DNA from 3 places in the Alkalibacter saccharofermentans DSM 14828 genome. Region 2 is predicted to be linked to each of the others. Evidence: riboswitches for the same ligand, from Rfam matches in the RefSeq annotation. Region 2 holds a riboswitch; each other region holds the start of a gene.

Region 1 (5,505 bases), on a different contig from region 2:
CAGAAGTCATTAACGTCCTTAAAAAGCTTGCTCTTTGTCTCATTCCACCTGATAGCTGAAAAGGAAATTTATCTTCATAGCCTTCCAACCCCACAAGAGGAAGATATTCCTCTATTCTTTTTTTTATGTCTTCTTTTTCCACTCCTTTGAGCTTCAAGGGAAGTCCCACATTGGCTGACACTGTTTTCCATGGCAGCAAAAGATCTTTTTGCTGCATGTATCCAACAGTTCCTTTGACGATAACATCTCCGTGATCTATGGGAATCAATCCTGCTATTATATTGAACAGAGTGCTCTTTCCGCTGCCGCTTGACCCGAGTATGGATACGATCTCTCCTCTGTTGACATGCAGCGAGATATCCTCAAAAACCACCATTTCGCCAAAACTCTTCCCTACGTGTTTTAGACTTATTACAGTATCACTGTCACTTTGGGAGGAATTCATTCGTAAAGGCATTATCCACATCCAACTCCTTCTCCAAAAGACCATTGTCCATCAAGAAATCAGCATAATCTTTCCAAACCTCCGCTTTCATGACTCCCCACTGATCTGCTCCCATCATGTACTGATCAGCAAGAAACTTTTGGCTTTCTACCACTAATTCTTCTTCAAGTTCCGGAGCATATTTAAGCAAGATTGCAGCAGCTTCTTCAGGGTTTTCGACAGAATACAGATATCCCTTTTCCACAGCTCTTAAAAAAGCTTCCACTTTTTCCGGGTTGTTTTTAATAGTATCGTTGTTTGCAACCAAAATCGGCGTGTAGTAATTTAATGCATCATCTAAATCTTTTATAGGCATATAGTTCAGTTCTATGCCTCTAAGCCTAGCCTCTATGCCAGTCCAACCTTCAAAAATCCACACTAAATCTATTTCTTTTTCTGTTGCTGCAAAAAAATCGTCTGTTCCTATATTTGTGTTTGTTAATGTTTCATATTCAGCTCCAGCGTTTGTCATGATGGCATTTAAAATAGCTTCTTCAGATGGAGACCCCCATCCTCCGTAAACTTTTCCTTCAAAATCCATTACTGTCTCGATATTAGCCGTTTTTCTTGATGCAAAGCCTGAAGTGTTGTTTTGGATTATGGTAGCAATCGCAGTAACCGGCAATGGATCTTCACTGGTAAGCGCATAGGTGACATCCTCTTGATATGTCACTCCAAAATCTCCTTGCCCTGTGGCTACAAGGGTGGTGGAGGAACCTTCCATTGGTTGAATGATTTCTACATCCAAGCCTTCATCCTCAAAATATCCGTTCTCCAAAGCTACATAAAGCCCTGTATGGTTCGTATTAGGAGTCCAATCCAGTATAACCGTAGTCTTTTCTTCGGTTTCTCCCCCGCAACCTGCCAATGCCAATGCCAATGCCAATGTTAGAGTTAAACCCATCAATAATTTTTTCATTTAATCCTCATCCCTTTCTGTTTGCCAATGCAAAACTCTATTCCCTAATATTTCTATAGCATATATTATTAAAATACTCATAATTACAATTATTAATATCGATGCAAACACCCTGTCCAGGGCATAAGCATTTTTTGCCCTTAACATGTATACCCCTATACCCCGATCTCCCCCTAGCCATTCTCCAATGACTGCAGACATTATCATATATGTAGCGGCAATTTTGAGTCCGGAAAAAAAGTGTACCAACGCAAAAGGAAGCTTCAAGTGATAGAATACCTGCAACTTTGTAGCCTTCATTGTCTTGAACAACCTTAGATAATCCTCATCTATGCTTTCCATTCCATGAACCAGGCTGATTACAATTGGAAAGAAGCATACTATAACCACTATAATTATTTTAGGAAGCGTGCCGAACCCGAACCAAATGATCAGTAGAGGCGCAATTGCTATTATCGGAACCGTTTGAGAAATTACCAATAAAGGATATAACGCCTTTTTTATTATTTCAAAGCTATCCATTATTATCGCTAATATGAAAGCCAACACTATGGAAAATCCAAAACCTACAAAAGATGCGTAAAGGGTTCTTGCCGAGTGATATCTGATAAGTTCAAAATCTCTGACAAGGGCGGAAGCTATTCTCGTAGGGGAGGGCAGAATATAACCCGGGACATTTCTGACCTGTACGATAATCTGCCATAACACAAGTGCCAACGCTATCCCGGCTATCGGGTAAAGCTTATCTGTATTTATATATTTTTTCATCCATTGTGACCCCGTCTTTTTTGGCATCTATTTTAATTACGGACACCACCCTTTCAGCTCCATTTTCAAAAACAATTTCCTGACATCTTTTAACTATGTCCATGAGCTGATCGTATTCTCCCTCCATGGTCGTTTCCATGGGACCAACGATATGTTTGACGCCTGTTGATTGTATATACTCTATAGCCTTGTCTACCACATCGTATATTTCACATTCAGGTACGCCAGGCAATACTTGAAGACTAACATTTACTGTTTTCATTTAGACATCTTCCCTTTCTTTGAAACCAACGTTTAACTTTTCGTAAAAGTTTCCCTCTATAATTTCTGTCATTTCAGCCACATCGATTTTTTTGATTTCCGCTATTTCTTTTACTATGTTTTTTACTTCATTTGGATATCCGCACTTCCCATTTACCCATAGCAATGATCCGGGACCATCTGTTTCCGTCAAGATTTGCTTTAAGGGCACATACTCAATAAGTTCTCCAGCTGCTGGCGAAATTCCGGAATCCACGCTAATCGTAAATAAACATCCAAAATCGATCAGCTTTGTCAAAATATCTCTAGGTCCGCTATACCAGTGAATGATAGGCGGTTTGATATCAAAGGACTTAATCGATGATAGAACCTCTTTTTCGGCCCCCTTGGTATGAATGTTCGACACTTTGCCATATTTTTTGCACCTGTCGAGCATATATTCGAAAACCTTGTACTGAGCAGGATAATTTTCTTTATTTTTATCCCAGTAAAAATCTAGTCCTATTTCTCCTATACAGGCTGCCTCGCGAATCAGCGGATCATGGTCTTCTAAAACATTTAAGTTCGCAGATGCTTTCCATGGATGAATTCCAAAAGCAGGTATCACAAGATCCCAATCTTTAGAAACAGCCTTTGAAAACTCATAGGACTCAGCGTCCATTGAACATGCCAAAGTCAGTATTTCTTCCTTTTTTATTATCTCAAGGGCGACATGAAGGTTGTCTTCAAATTGCTCCAAATGAGTATGGGCATCTATATACATTGTTCCTCCAATATCTGGCTGCTCCAATATAAAAAAGCACTGTAAAATTACAGTGCTTGGGCGAACGTCCATTAAAGCTTTCCTCCGGCAGTTTTAACCGCATCAGGTTCAAAGGGTTAAAGTTCAACTTTTCTCAGCCTTTTAGGCACCCCCAGCACATTTCATTATTGTGTTAGAGTCAGTATATCACATGATAATCCTTTATACAAGCACCCACTCTTATTAACTAATCTCTTAAATCTGTGTTTATTTTTGTATATTTACACATCATATTGACATGTCTGCGATTAAAGTCTAGAATGATATCGCGCATATTGCATGCAAAGCATTGTTTTTAAGCACGAGCCTTCAAATTAATTCCACAAGGAGATGTTTTAATGTTCCGTCCAAAGCTTTTCACTTTAATAAGCACTAAAAACCCCTCCCTAAATAAAAACCAAATAACAAAGGATATCGTTTCAGGCATAATAGTGGCAATTATTGCTCTGCCTTTATCCATAGCACTAGGGATCGCTTCAGGCGTAGAACCTGAAAAAGGTTTGATAACTGCTGTTATAGCAGGATTTTTGATATCTTTTTTAGGCGGCAGCCGTGTGCAGATCGGCGGCCCTACAGGGGCATTTGTCATTATAGTTTACGGCGTCATTGCTCAGTTCGGCATCGAGGGGCTTACTATTGCTACAATTATGGCAGGTGTTTTCATGATTCTCTTCGGACTTATGCAGTTTGGAAGCATAATCAGATATATCCCCTACCCTATCACTACAGGTTTTACATCGGGAATCGCTGTAGTTTTATTTTCTACCCAAGTAAAGGATTTTTTAGGTCTTGAAATTGTCAACGTCCCTTCTGAATTCTTTGAAAAGTGGCACTCCTATATATCCAATATACATACCTTAAGCCTACCTACAGTATCCGTCGGACTCTTGTCCCTGTTGATAATAGTTTTATGGCCAAAAATAAACAAGACTATTCCCGGATCCTTGATAGCTCTTGTAATCTCTACAGGTATCGTTGCCGCATTCAATCTTCCCGTCTTAACAATCGGAGATCATTTCGGAGAAATTTCAAGCAAGATAACACTTATTGATCTTACAGCCATTGAAATCTCTATACCAATCATTAGAAACTTGATCCCCCCTGCCCTGACCATTGCATTTCTTGCCAGCATCGAGTCCCTGCTCTCAGCTGTGGTGGCAGATGGAATGATCGGCAAGAAACACAGATCAAATACAGAGTTGATAGCCCAGGGAATCGCAAATATCGGCTCGGCCGTTTTTGGTGGCATACCGGCAACGGGAGCTATAGCCCGAACTGCAGCAAATGTGAAAAATGGCGGCAGGACTCCTATCGCCGGAATAGTCCACGCTCTTTTTTTGCTTCTTATAATGCAGATTTTCATGCCTTTAGCAAAACTTATACCTATGACTTCTCTGGGTGCGATACTTTTAGTAGTTGCTTACAACATGAGCGAGTGGCGCTCATTCAAAGGGCTTTTGCGTTCTACTAAAAGCGACGTGACCGTTTTGCTTCTCACTTTTATCTTAACTGTGGTTTTCGACCTTATAATAGCTATCCAAATTGGCATGCTTGCTGCTATGTTTCTGTTTATCAGAAGAATGGCCGACAGTACCCAAGTAGCAAATACGGCATTGATGTATAAAAATATACTTGACGATGAACACGACGAAAATATGGAAACGGATAGTACTTCCCACGATTATCTAGGATCTAAAATATTGGTCTACGACATCAACGGTCCTTTGTTTTTTGGCGCCGCAAACACCTTCTTGGATATCTTAAACGAATTGAAGACCCATACTGAATTTTTAATACTTAAAATGAATAACGTCCCTAATATGGATGCCACTGCTCTGGATGCACTTAAAAGAATACACAAAAGATGCGTTAAGGAAAAGACCGCCTTATATTATTGCGGAGTCAATGAACAGCCCCTTAAGATTTTAAGGGTTTCAGGCTATATCGATGATGTAGGTGAATACAATTTCTTTGATGATGTAAAAGATGCTGTCAAATCGGCTGCATTGAAAGTTTCAAATTTATAAAACAAACTACTTAAATCACCTTCAAATAAGTTCAAGGTGATTTTTAATTTCATTTATTCCAGTAGAAATACGCATATGGATAATATGCTATTGACAATAAAAAGCGTGAGGAATATAATATGACTAACAAGTCACATGACCAGTTGGACACATTAAATTCTGAGGAGGAATTTCTATGATAAGCGTTAAAAATCTATACCATTCCTATGAAAAAAACGACGCCTATGCGGTAAAGGACGTTAGT
Region 2 (5,505 bases):
GCCGATTGCAACTACAGGAATATCCACGCTATCGCAGATTATTTCTAGGTCTTCCAGCTTCACCGCTTTTGTATCATTTTTGGAGCCTGTGGCAAACACGGCACCTACCCCCAGATAATCCGCTCCCTCTTTTTCCGCCTTGAGCGCCTCTTCCAGATTGGATACGGAAACCCCTATTATCTTCTTTTCTCCGAGTATCTCTCTGGCTTTTCTTATCTCTTCATCTCCTTGACCTATGTGGACTCCGTCGGCATCAAATTCGACAGCCGCCCAAACGTCGTCGTTTATCACAAATGGGACATCGAATCTTTCGCAGATCTTTTTTATCTTAATTGCATCCTCTTTATATATTTCCCGGGAAATACCTTTTTCTCTCAGCTGCACGAAATCCACTCCACTTTCCAAGGCTGATTCTACACAGCCACAGAGCTGTCTTCCATCCAGCCATCTTCTGTCTGTAACTAAATAAACTCCCAGTTTATCCTTTGAATCTTTCAATCTTAATCCCTTCTTTCAACACCTGATCATCCATAAGGCTCACCATATCCATCAAAGACACGCGGAAGCTACCTGTACCCATTCCTTTAGAATATCCTAGTTCACCGGCAAGTCCCATGGTTGCCACCGCCGCGGATACAGTCTTTGCATTTACAGGGTTTGATGCTATGAATCCTCCAGTGAGGGATGATAGCATGCATCCTGTACCTGTTATCTTTGCCATGCTTTCCACGCCATTTTTTACTACGTACGTTTCCATGCCGTCACTTACAACATCCTCTTTCCCTGTAACTGCCACCACACCTTTTATATTCAAAGCAAAATCTCTTGCTACGTTGCAAATCTCCTCAAGGTCCTTACTGTCTGAAAAGCTCGCATCAACGCCATTGGTCTTGGCACCCTTTATTGAAAATGCACTTTTAATCTCTGATGCATTCCCTCTCATCACTGAAATTTTCACCTCTTCAAGAAGTTTTAGAGTCATCTTCGTCCTCATATTCGAGGCTCCGCATCCTACCGGATCCAAAATAACAGGTATCCCTGAATTATTGGCCTTTTTCCCGGCTTTCACCATCGAGCCCATCGTTCTTTGGTTCAAAGTGCCTATGTTAATCACCAAAGCTTTTGAAATGCCGGCGATCTCTTCCACTTCCTCCTCATCATCAGCCATTATGGGTGATGCTCCTATCGCCAACAATATGTTGGCACAGTCATTGACTGTGACGTAATTCGTTATGTTATGGACTATCGGGTTAGCTCTACGTATTCTTTCGATGTAATCAGAGTTATATGACATCCACGTATTCTCCATTTAAAGTTTTGTTCATGTTTCTAACAGCACAGAATTTCCCACACATAGTGCAGGTGTCCTCGTTCTCAGGCATGGACTCTTCTCTGTATCTTCTAGCCTTTTCTTCATCAATGGATAGCTTGAACATACCTTCCCAATCCAAATCCTTTCTGGCTTGGCTCATCTTTTTATCCCAATCAGACGCACCTTTTATCCCCTTGGCTATATCCGCAGCGTGGGCTGCAATCTTTGAAGCTATTATTCCCTCTTTCATATCATCTAGATCCGGCAACCTCAAATGCTCTGCAGGGGTTACATAGCACAAGAATGAAGCCCCATATGTAGCCGCTATAGCCCCGCCTATAGCTGAAGTTATGTGGTCATAGCCAGGCGCCACATCAGTAACAAGAGGGCCCAAAACGTAAAATGGAGCGCCTTTGCATATCGTTTGCTGTATCTTCATATTCGCTTCTATCTGATCGATAGGCATGTGTCCCGGACCCTCGATTATCACCTGCACGTCCTTTTCCCAAGCTCTCCTGGTTAGATCTCCCAGTATCACAAGCTCTTCTATTTGGCTTACGTCGGAAGCATCTTCGATGCACCCGGGCCTGCAGGCATCCCCCAAACTCATGGTTACATCGTGCTCTCTGCAGATATCCAGTATCTCATCGTAAAATTCATAAAAAGGATTCTCTTTCCCTGTCATCTCCATCCAGGAAAATATCAAAGAGCCTCCCCTTGATACGATGTTAGTCAGCCTTTCTCCACGCTTTACATGCTTGGAGCTTTCCCTTGTAAGACCGCAATGCATGGTCATGAAATCAACTCCATCTTTGGCATGAAGTCGCACAACGTCGATGAATTCCTCACCAGTGATCTGATCCAGGGGCTTGTCGTAGTGTATTATTGCATCGTATACCGGCACAGTGCCTATAGCTGCCGGGCATTCCTTTATCAGCCTATGCCTGAGCGCCCCTCTTTCTCCTGCAGAGCTCAAATCCATTATCGCATCCGCTCCAAGCTCTACAGCTTTGTTTACCTTGCTCATCTCCAGATCATAATCCTCGCAATCCTTGGAAACGCCTAGATTTACATTAATCTTGGTCTTCAGTTTGTTTCCTATTCCCTTGGGGGAAAGGCTAAGGTGTTTTTTATTTGCCGGTATTGCTACCTGTCCCTTGGCTACAAGGTCCATGAGCTCTTCAACATGCATTCCCTCCTCAAGGGCCACTTTCTTGATTTGCTTGGTTATTATTCCCTTTCTTGCAGCGTCCATCTGTGTAGTAAATTCCATTTGCTTCCTCCTTGTACCGGTGGTCAAACAAAGAAAAAAAGACTCCCTCCGCTGATACGGAAAGAGTCTTAGTCTGTAAAATCCTAATGTTATCTCCCTACGACGGCATTATCCGTATCAGGTTATCGGGTCGAAATCAAGTTTCCTCTCAGCTTTTCAGCTCCCCGGATATTTATTTACTTAGATTGTATAGATTCTGTTGCCAAATGTCAAATGCTATTAATTATTTTCAAATATCAGCTCATCATCGGATATGCTTACTTTGATGGCTCCCCCTTTGTGTACATTGCCTTTTAGGAGCTCTTCAGAAAGCTTGTCCTCAACTTCTTTTTGAATCGTTCTTCTTAGAGGTCGTGCGCCATATTCAAGATTTGCGCCTCTTTCTGCCAGGTATCTTTTCGCATCCTCACTGAATTCAATGTCTATCTCAAGATCTTTAAGCCTATTTGCGAGCTGAACAAGGAGTATGTCAATTATCTCACCTAAGTGTTTGTCATCCAGCTGGTGGAACACTATGACCTCGTCTATACGGTTTAAGAACTCTGGCCTGAAGCTTCTTCGAAGCTCTTCCATCACATTGCCCTTCATTTTGTCGTATTCATCCTGCTGCAGGTTTTCTCCCGCTGAGAAGCCCAGCGTCTTGCCCTTTTTAATCGTGTGGGCTCCTACGTTGGATGTCATTATCACTACTGTATTCTTAAAATCTACAGTCCTTCCCTTTCCATCCGTCAACCTTCCGTCTTCCAGAATCTGAAGCAGTATGTTGAAAACATCCGGATGAGCCTTTTCGATTTCATCCAGAAGAATCACTGAATACGGCTTTCTCCTTACTTTTTCTGTCAGTTGTCCTCCTTCATCGTAACCCACATATCCCGGTGGAGACCCAATAAGCCGGGAAACAGAATGTTTTTCCATGTACTCGCTCATGTCCACTCTGATCATTGAGTCCTCATCCCCGAACATGATTTCTGCAAGCGCCTTGCTAAGTTCCGTTTTCCCCACACCTGTGGGGCCTAGAAATATGAACGAGCCTATAGGTCTTTTGGGGTCCTTAAGACCGACTCTAGCACGCCTTATCGCCCTAGATACGGCTTTAACCGCCTCATCCTGTCCTATGACCCTTTTGTGCAGCTCCTCTTCCATATGGAGGAGCTTCTCGGATTCTTCCTGGGCCAGTTTCTTAACGGGAACCCCGGACCAGCTGGAAACTATTTGGGCAATCTCTTCAGCTCCAACTTCTCCCCCTGTTCCGGTGTTGCTCTTTTGCCTCCAGGTCTTTTTGATTTCAACAAGCTTTTCTTTAGCCTTGTTCTCAAAGTCCCTTATCTCAGCAGCTTTCTCGTAATCCTGAGAAGCCACCGCTTCTTCTTTTTCCTGCTCGTACTTCTCTATTTTTGCCTCCAGATCTTTAATTTCCGGAGGTGCCGTAAGCATGTTAAGTCTTATTTTAGATGCGGCTTCGTCTATAAGGTCGATGGCCTTATCCGGAAGATACCTGTCGTTTATGTACCTGTGGGAAAGCTCTACCGCAGCCTTTAGCGCCTCGTCAGTTATTGTGACTTTGTGGTGGGCTTCGTATCTGTCCCTCAATCCTTTTAGTATCTCATAAGCTTCTTCCTTTGAAGGCTCTCCAATCTCTACAGGCTGAAATCTTCTTTCCAACGCAGAGTCCTTTTCTACGTACTTTCTATATTCGTCCAGCGTGGTAGCACCAATAGCTTGAAGCTGCCCCCTGGCTAGTGCTGGTTTTAGTATGTTCGAGGCATCTATGGCCCCTTCAGCGGCTCCTGCGCCTATTATTGTATGCATCTCATCGATAAACAAAATTATGTTACCAGCCTGTTTTATCTCCTCCATGGTATTTTTGAGCCTATCCTCAAATTCTCCCCTATATTTGGCTCCGGCAACCATTGAAGATAGATCAAGGGAGACTACCCTTTTGTCTCTCAGGTTTTCAGGCACATTCCCTGATGTGATCTTCTGAGCAAGTCCCTCTGCAATTGCAGTCTTTCCTACACCAGGTTCACCTATCAAGCAGGGATTATTTTTTGTTCGTCTGCTTAAGATCTGTATCACACGCTGAATTTCCGGATCCCTTCCGATTACAGGGTCAAGTTGTCCTTCGTCCGCCATCTGAGTGAGATCTCGTCCGAATTTGTCCAGATTTTTGGTATTGGCATTCTTAGGCTGCTGCGCCTTTTGATTCTGTGTAGGGGAAGAGTTCATGAGCTTAATTATTTCTTCCCTTATTTTTTCAAAATCTAATCCAAGGTCGCTTAGGATCTTGGCACCTACGCCTTCTCCCTCTCTGGTAAGACCTAGAAGTATATGTTCAGTCCCTATATAGCTTTGATTAAGAGCTCTTGCTTCCATCAAGCTGAGCTCCAGTATTTTTTTTGTTCTTGGAGTATATCCGATGATGTCGTTGACTGGATCTTCTCCTCTACCCAAAAGGGTCTCAACTTGCTTTGCCGCTTTATCAAAGGCAACACCCAGGTTTTTTAGCGCCAAGGCCGCGATCCCCTCTCCTTCTTTGATCAGCCCCAAGAGCAGGTGCTCGCTTCCTATGTAATTATGGTTTAATTTCTTTGCTTCTTCCTGAGAAAGCATCAAAACCTTTTGAGCTCTCTCCGTGAATCTTCCAAATATAGCCATTGATTGTTCCTCCTATTCAGATTTTAAGAATTTTCTGATATGTTCAGCCCTTATCCTGTCCCTGTCGATTTCAGTCAAATCTCCTCCGTAAATCCCCGATAGTATCCCTGGCTGAATGTTTACCATCAAGTCGTTTATAGTTCCGATGTCCTGATCTATAAGCTCCAAGTCGGAGCCCAATCTGACTAGAGACAATAGCTTCATGCTCTCTTCTGCATTTATGGACCTTGCGTTTGACAGTACGCCAAATGCCCGGTATATTTTG
Region 3 (5,505 bases), on a different contig from region 2:
TGTTAAAAAAGCAGAAGAGGAATTGGGATGGACAGCTGAACTTGGGGTCGAAGATATGGTCAGAGATGCCTGGAACTTTGAAAAAAAGAGGGCATAAAGGCAAGCACTGCTCTTAAATAAATATTTAACGGAAAGTAACCTTTGAAATAATCATTATGAATGGAGTAATTAGTGAAGATTAAAAAATGATAAAAATACCGCACAGTATTCTGTACGCTATAAGAAAGAGTAGTGCTTAATCTCGATACGAAAGTTCCTTTTGTTATGCAGAAACTAAAAAAGTCTTAAGAGAATATTTAAAGTTGTATCTAAAATGTAAATAAAGTTTGCGCGTTTGTATATTTAATGTTACAATACTCTTGTTGAAAAAATTTAACTCTATCAAGAGTATGGGAGAAATGTTATGAACAAAAACTGGATGAAAACAGTAGATGTACAGACATGGCAATTAAAAGACAGAGCAAAGGCGTTGGCAGTATCTGGTGCCATTACTGCGACTATAGCTATAGGAGTATTGACCTACCAAAACAGCTTTTCTTATCAGTTGTACTTCAATGGTCAGAACCTAGGTTATGTATCAGAGCAAATGATGGTTGAAGATGCATTGGCTGAAATTGAAAAACAGCTTATAGATCAGTACGGTGAAGACTTTTTTTATGAAAAGGAAATAACCTTCGAAAAAGTGAGAGTGGATAAAAGCTCGACTTTGGAAATTGACAGCTTAACTAATGCATTGCAAGAAAATATTCAGGTATTCCAAGAAGCGGCAGTAATTATGGTTGACGGAGAAGAAAAGCTTATTCTAGCGACTGTTGAGGAAGCTAATGAAATTTTGGAACAAATGAAAAAACCATATGTTGAAAGTCTTGCCGGGTCATCGAATAATATCGAGATTCTAGATATAGCCTTTGAGCAAGATGTAGAAGTAATATTAAAAAATGTTCAAGCGGATTTGATACTTGATGAAGTTGACGCACTTGAAAGAGTGAATATAAATACAGAAGAAATTCAGACATACAAAGTGGCTCAAGGTGACTCAGCTTGGACAATTTCCAGGTCTTACGGAACTGGCTTGAGAACCTTGGAGGAAGCAAATCCTGATAAAAACCTTGAAGAGTTGATGCCGGGAGACACTATAAATTTAAGCGTTGAAAAACCATTTCTTGACGTATCAGCGATGGTGAAAGAGACTGTTAGTGAAAAAATATCATATGCTACCGAGAAGAAAAAGGATTCTTCTTTATTTATCGGACAAACGAAGGTAGAGCAGGAAGGCAAGAACGGCGAAAAGGAAGTAACAAAAGAAGTTTTATACGTAAATGGAGTAGCGGAAAAATCAAAGGTTATAAATGAAAAGGTAATCGCGGAACCAATTGCCAAGATAGTGCTTGAAGGCACCAAATCAAGACCAGTGGTAACTGCTTCGAGATCAACTTCAGCTTCATCATACAAGTCTAACCTGGGTTCTTCAATAGTAGCAACTGCAAGACAGTACCTGGGAACTCCATATAGAAGTGGAGGGTCGACGCCAGCTGGTTTCGATTGTTCCGGTTTCACACAGTATGTATTCAGACAATTGGGAATAGGTCTCCCTAGAACCAGCGGAGGGCAGAGAAGCGTCGGAGGATTCGTTGCGAAAAGCGATTTGATGCCCGGAGATTTAGTTGTTTTTTCAGGTCATGTGGGTATTTACGTAGGAAACGGCAACATGATTCACTCACCCAGGCCAGGAAGAAGAGTTGAGATAACGTCTATTAATACAGCGTATTGGAGAGCAAAATACATCAGTGGAAGAAGAGCCTACTGAATTTAATAGCTATTAATCATTGTTCCCAGGTGGATTCCAAGGCTTTGCTCTTGGAATCCACCTGGGAACATTTTTTTTATAATGGTCGTAATCTTTGCCGAAACGCTTTAAGAGATCAGGCTCTTCAAATAAAGAGAAATATAAGTTGTTGACTATGAAAAATACAAAGCAGAAGGCAAATATCCTCATTGAAGCGAAAACAAGAGAATATCCCAGCAATACCGTGATTACGCTTAATATCATCGGATTTCTAACATAGGCATATGGTCCTGTCATAATAAGTCTTTGAGAAGGATTCCAAGGCATAATCGTGCTTCTGCTAACGGAAATAAAAAACTTAACGATAATAAAAAAACAAATGCAGCTGACTAAAAGCAGTATAATACCCAATAATAGAACTGCTTTGTTTTGGTTGAAAAGAGAATCGCCCACAGCACTTATTTCAAAGAAAATAATAACCAAGGGAACTGCGATGCATACGACTATAGGCAAGAGAAATGATATGATATGCTTTTTTAAATTTTTCATGTTTATCACCCTCTTTATTATTTAAATAATTAGTACCCCTACCAGAAGAAAAGAAACTGATGTTTGCCATTGTATGTAAATGGTTAATTTGTTATAATGAATTTAACCTGTAAGTAGTATTGCTGACTTGAAAGAAAATCAGAGGAGGTAGTCTATAGTGAAAGGTATGCTGAAATATGCTCAAAAGTACAAAGATCAGATGACTGTTGTAGATATAGGGCTTTTAAAGCTTTCGTTATGCTCCATGGGAGTCCTTATGGGAATGGCAGTGCCTCAGTCCCAGAGAAAAAAGGTGATGGCCTGTGCAAGTACTGTTTTTGCTCTGTCGTATGCGCCTCTGCTTGCAAAATATCTTGGGATTCTCACTGAGGAATGCAAAAACAGATCCGATTATTCAGATGACATATACTGACTAGATTAGTAACAAAACTTTTAATCATACATAATGGGGAGCTTGCGCATGCAGGCTGAGAGGAGACTAAATGCTGTCTCGACCCTAAAAACCTGATTTGGATAATGCCAACGTGGGACTCATAGCTTGCTGTTTATTGAGATCTGCTTTGCGCAGGTCTCTTTTTATATATTAAATTTAAGGAGGATTTAAATGAACATCAAAAAATTATCATTAGCAGGTCTTTTTGTTGCACTAGCTGTATCATTGTCCGGATTCTTTATTCCTGTGGGAGCCGCAAAGTGCTTTCCCATACAGCATATGGTCAATGTTTTATCTGGAGTAATACTGGGACCCGTATATGGAGTGGGGGTTGCATTTGCAACATCTCTGATTCGCATTTCAATGGGTACCGGGAGCCTTCTTGCCTTCCCGGGGAGCATGATAGGAGCTATGATGTGTGGTGTTTTGTACATGAAAAGCAGAAAGATGACCCACGCATTTTTAGGTGAAGTTGTTGGGACCGGTTTATTCGGAGCGCTTGCTTCCTACCCTGTAGCCGCATTATTAATGGGCAGGGAGGTAGCCCTGTTCGCATTTGTGATTCCCTTTGGAGTAAGCTCGATTGCAGGAAGCACAATTTCAGTATTGATTATAAAAGCTTTGGAGAGAACTAAGGTGTTTCAACTTATCAAAATGTGAAGCGCTAACGCTGAAAAAATGTAGTATAATAAGGTATGAGCAAATTCATTTGGAAGCGGTGGTGCAACATGAAGCTTGAAGAACTTGTTAACGAATACCGGCAGCAATTAAATCAAACAGATCTTCAGGTCTGGCAGTTCATATATAACAATAAAGAAAAATGCAAGACCATGTCTATCTATGAAATGGCAGATCATTGCTGTGTATCGAGAACAACGATACTTCGTTTTGCAAAGAAGATATCCTTAGACGGTTACAGTGAATTAAAAGCAATTTTAAAAATGGAAGCAGGCGATCAAAAAGAAGAAAAAATTGATGAAGTAAAAGCTTTGCTAGGTCTTTATAAAAGAGTCGCTGAGGAGATGGCAGATAAGGATTTTACATCAGTCTGCAGGCTTATTTACAAAGCCAAAAGGATAATTGGATATGGGTCTGGTTTTGTCCAAAAAAATGTTGTAAATGAAATCAAAAGGCTTTTTGTAAACGGAGGAGACCTAATTTATATACTTGAAGGAAATGCCGAATTCAATCTGCTGTCCAAAAAGCTAACCAAGGACGACCTGTTCATCATCGTTTCTTTGGATGGAGAATCCCAGCAAGTCATAAAGATGGCCAGAGAGCTGAAATTAAGGGAGATACCTTTTATTTCGATAACAAGACTTAAAGACAATACCCTAGCAAGCTTGAGCACTGAAAAAATATATATAACACCATATCAATTCAACTTGTTGGATTAAAGGAACACGATGCGTGGAAAGTATTGAAATTGTGGATGTAAACAATTACTATAAACACATAACAAGCGCGCTGATCAAACCGGTAAACAATTAGATTAGAAATCGAAAGGAAGTTTTATATGAAATCAAGCTCAATTACAATAGCAGGTGGGGGTAGCACTTTCACACCCGGAATAGTAATTATGTTGCTGGACAATCTTGACAAATTCCCGATACGTCAAATAAAATTCTACGATAATGATGGTGACCGACAGGAAGTAATAGGAAAGGCTTGTGAGATACTTCTAAAGGAAAGGGCACCGCAAATCAAGTTCAGCTATACTACAGATCCCGAAGAAGCCTTTACTGATATCGACTTCGTAATGGCTCATATAAGAGTCGGAAAGTATGCAATGCGTGAATTGGATGAAAAAATTCCACTAAGATATAAAGTATTAGGTCAAGAAACCTGTGGACCTGGGGGAATAGCATACGGAATGAGATCCATAGGAGGAATACTCGAAATCATAGATTTTATGGAAAAATATTCACCAAATGCGTGGATGCTTAACTACTCCAACCCGGCAGCAATCGTAGCTGAAGCTACGAGAAGACTGAGACCTGATTCAAGAGTGCTCAATATATGTGATATGCCTGTTGGTATAGAAGAGCTCATGGCCAGGATTGCAGGCTTGAATTCCAGAAAAGAAATGGATGTCAGATATTATGGACTAAACCACTTTGGCTGGTGGAATAGCATAAGAGATAAACAGGGAAATGATTTAATGCCAAAAATCAAAGAGCATGTGGCAAAATATGGATACACATTCGATATGGGTCACCACCAGCATGTTGACGCTAGCTGGAATGACACATTTCACAAGGCAAAGGATGTATTTGCTTTGGACCCGGACACATTGCCTAACACATATCTAAAATATTATCTGTTTCAGGACTACGTCGTCGAGCATTCAGACATAGAGTTTTCCAGAGCAAATGAAGTCATGGAAGGAAGAGAGAAAACAGTATTTAAAGCAGCACAGGATATAATAGACAAAGGGACTGCAAAGGACTGCAATTTTCATCCCGATGAACATGCAAGCTACATAGTAGATTTGGCTAGAGCCATAGCATTTAATACAAAGGAAAGAATGCTGCTTATAGTGGAGAACGAAGGGGCGATTGAAAACTTCGATTCAACCGGCATGGTAGAAATCCCTTGTCTGGTGGGAAGTGAAGGTTATGAAAAACTGAGCATGGGGAAAATTCCACAATTTCAAAAGGGATTGATGGAGCAGCAGGTTTCTGTAGAAAAGCTGGTAGTCGATGCCTGGATAACAGGAAGCTATCAAAAATTGTGG

What was found. A riboswitch is a leader RNA that binds a small molecule or an ion and turns the genes downstream of it on or off. The one in region 2 is predicted to bind thiamine pyrophosphate.
Region 1: linked by a shared signal. The riboswitch ahead of BUB93_RS01385 (TatD family hydrolase) and the one ahead of thiC (phosphomethylpyrimidine synthase ThiC) in region 2 are both predicted to bind thiamine pyrophosphate.
Region 3: linked by a shared signal. The riboswitch ahead of thiW (energy coupling factor transporter S component ThiW) and the one ahead of thiC (phosphomethylpyrimidine synthase ThiC) in region 2 are both predicted to bind thiamine pyrophosphate.

The regions. Positions count from the first base shown of each region.
Region 1 is NZ_FQTU01000001.1:277,286-282,790, forward strand. Features, by position in the region: gene BUB93_RS01365 (ABC transporter ATP-binding protein) at 1-457, opposite strand, end outside; gene BUB93_RS01370 (ABC transporter substrate-binding protein) at 426-1,403, opposite strand; gene BUB93_RS01375 (ABC transporter permease) at 1,404-2,171, opposite strand; gene BUB93_RS01380 (MTH1187 family thiamine-binding protein) at 2,146-2,433, opposite strand; gene BUB93_RS01385 (TatD family hydrolase) at 2,434-3,267, opposite strand; TPP riboswitch at 3,258-3,358, opposite strand; gene BUB93_RS01390 (SulP family inorganic anion transporter) at 3,573-5,261, shown strand; gene BUB93_RS01395 (ABC transporter ATP-binding protein) at 5,437-5,505, shown strand, end outside.
Region 2 is NZ_FQTU01000022.1:338-5,842, forward strand. Features, by position in the region: gene thiE (thiamine phosphate synthase) at 1-498, opposite strand, end outside; gene thiM (hydroxyethylthiazole kinase) at 479-1,294, opposite strand; gene thiC (phosphomethylpyrimidine synthase ThiC) at 1,284-2,585, opposite strand; TPP riboswitch at 2,663-2,762, opposite strand; gene BUB93_RS10820 (ATP-dependent Clp protease ATP-binding subunit) at 2,805-5,240, opposite strand; gene BUB93_RS10825 (protein arginine kinase) at 5,253-5,505, opposite strand, start outside.
Region 3 is NZ_FQTU01000001.1:250,384-255,888, reverse strand. Features, by position in the region: gene galE (UDP-glucose 4-epimerase GalE) at 1-97, shown strand, start outside; gene BUB93_RS01245 (C40 family peptidase) at 404-1,807, shown strand; gene BUB93_RS01240 (methyltransferase family protein) at 1,820-2,335, opposite strand; gene BUB93_RS01235 (hypothetical protein) at 2,493-2,747, shown strand; TPP riboswitch at 2,772-2,883, shown strand; gene thiW (energy coupling factor transporter S component ThiW) at 2,940-3,428, shown strand; gene BUB93_RS01225 (MurR/RpiR family transcriptional regulator) at 3,497-4,165, shown strand; gene BUB93_RS01220 (6-phospho-alpha-glucosidase) at 4,285-5,505, shown strand, end outside.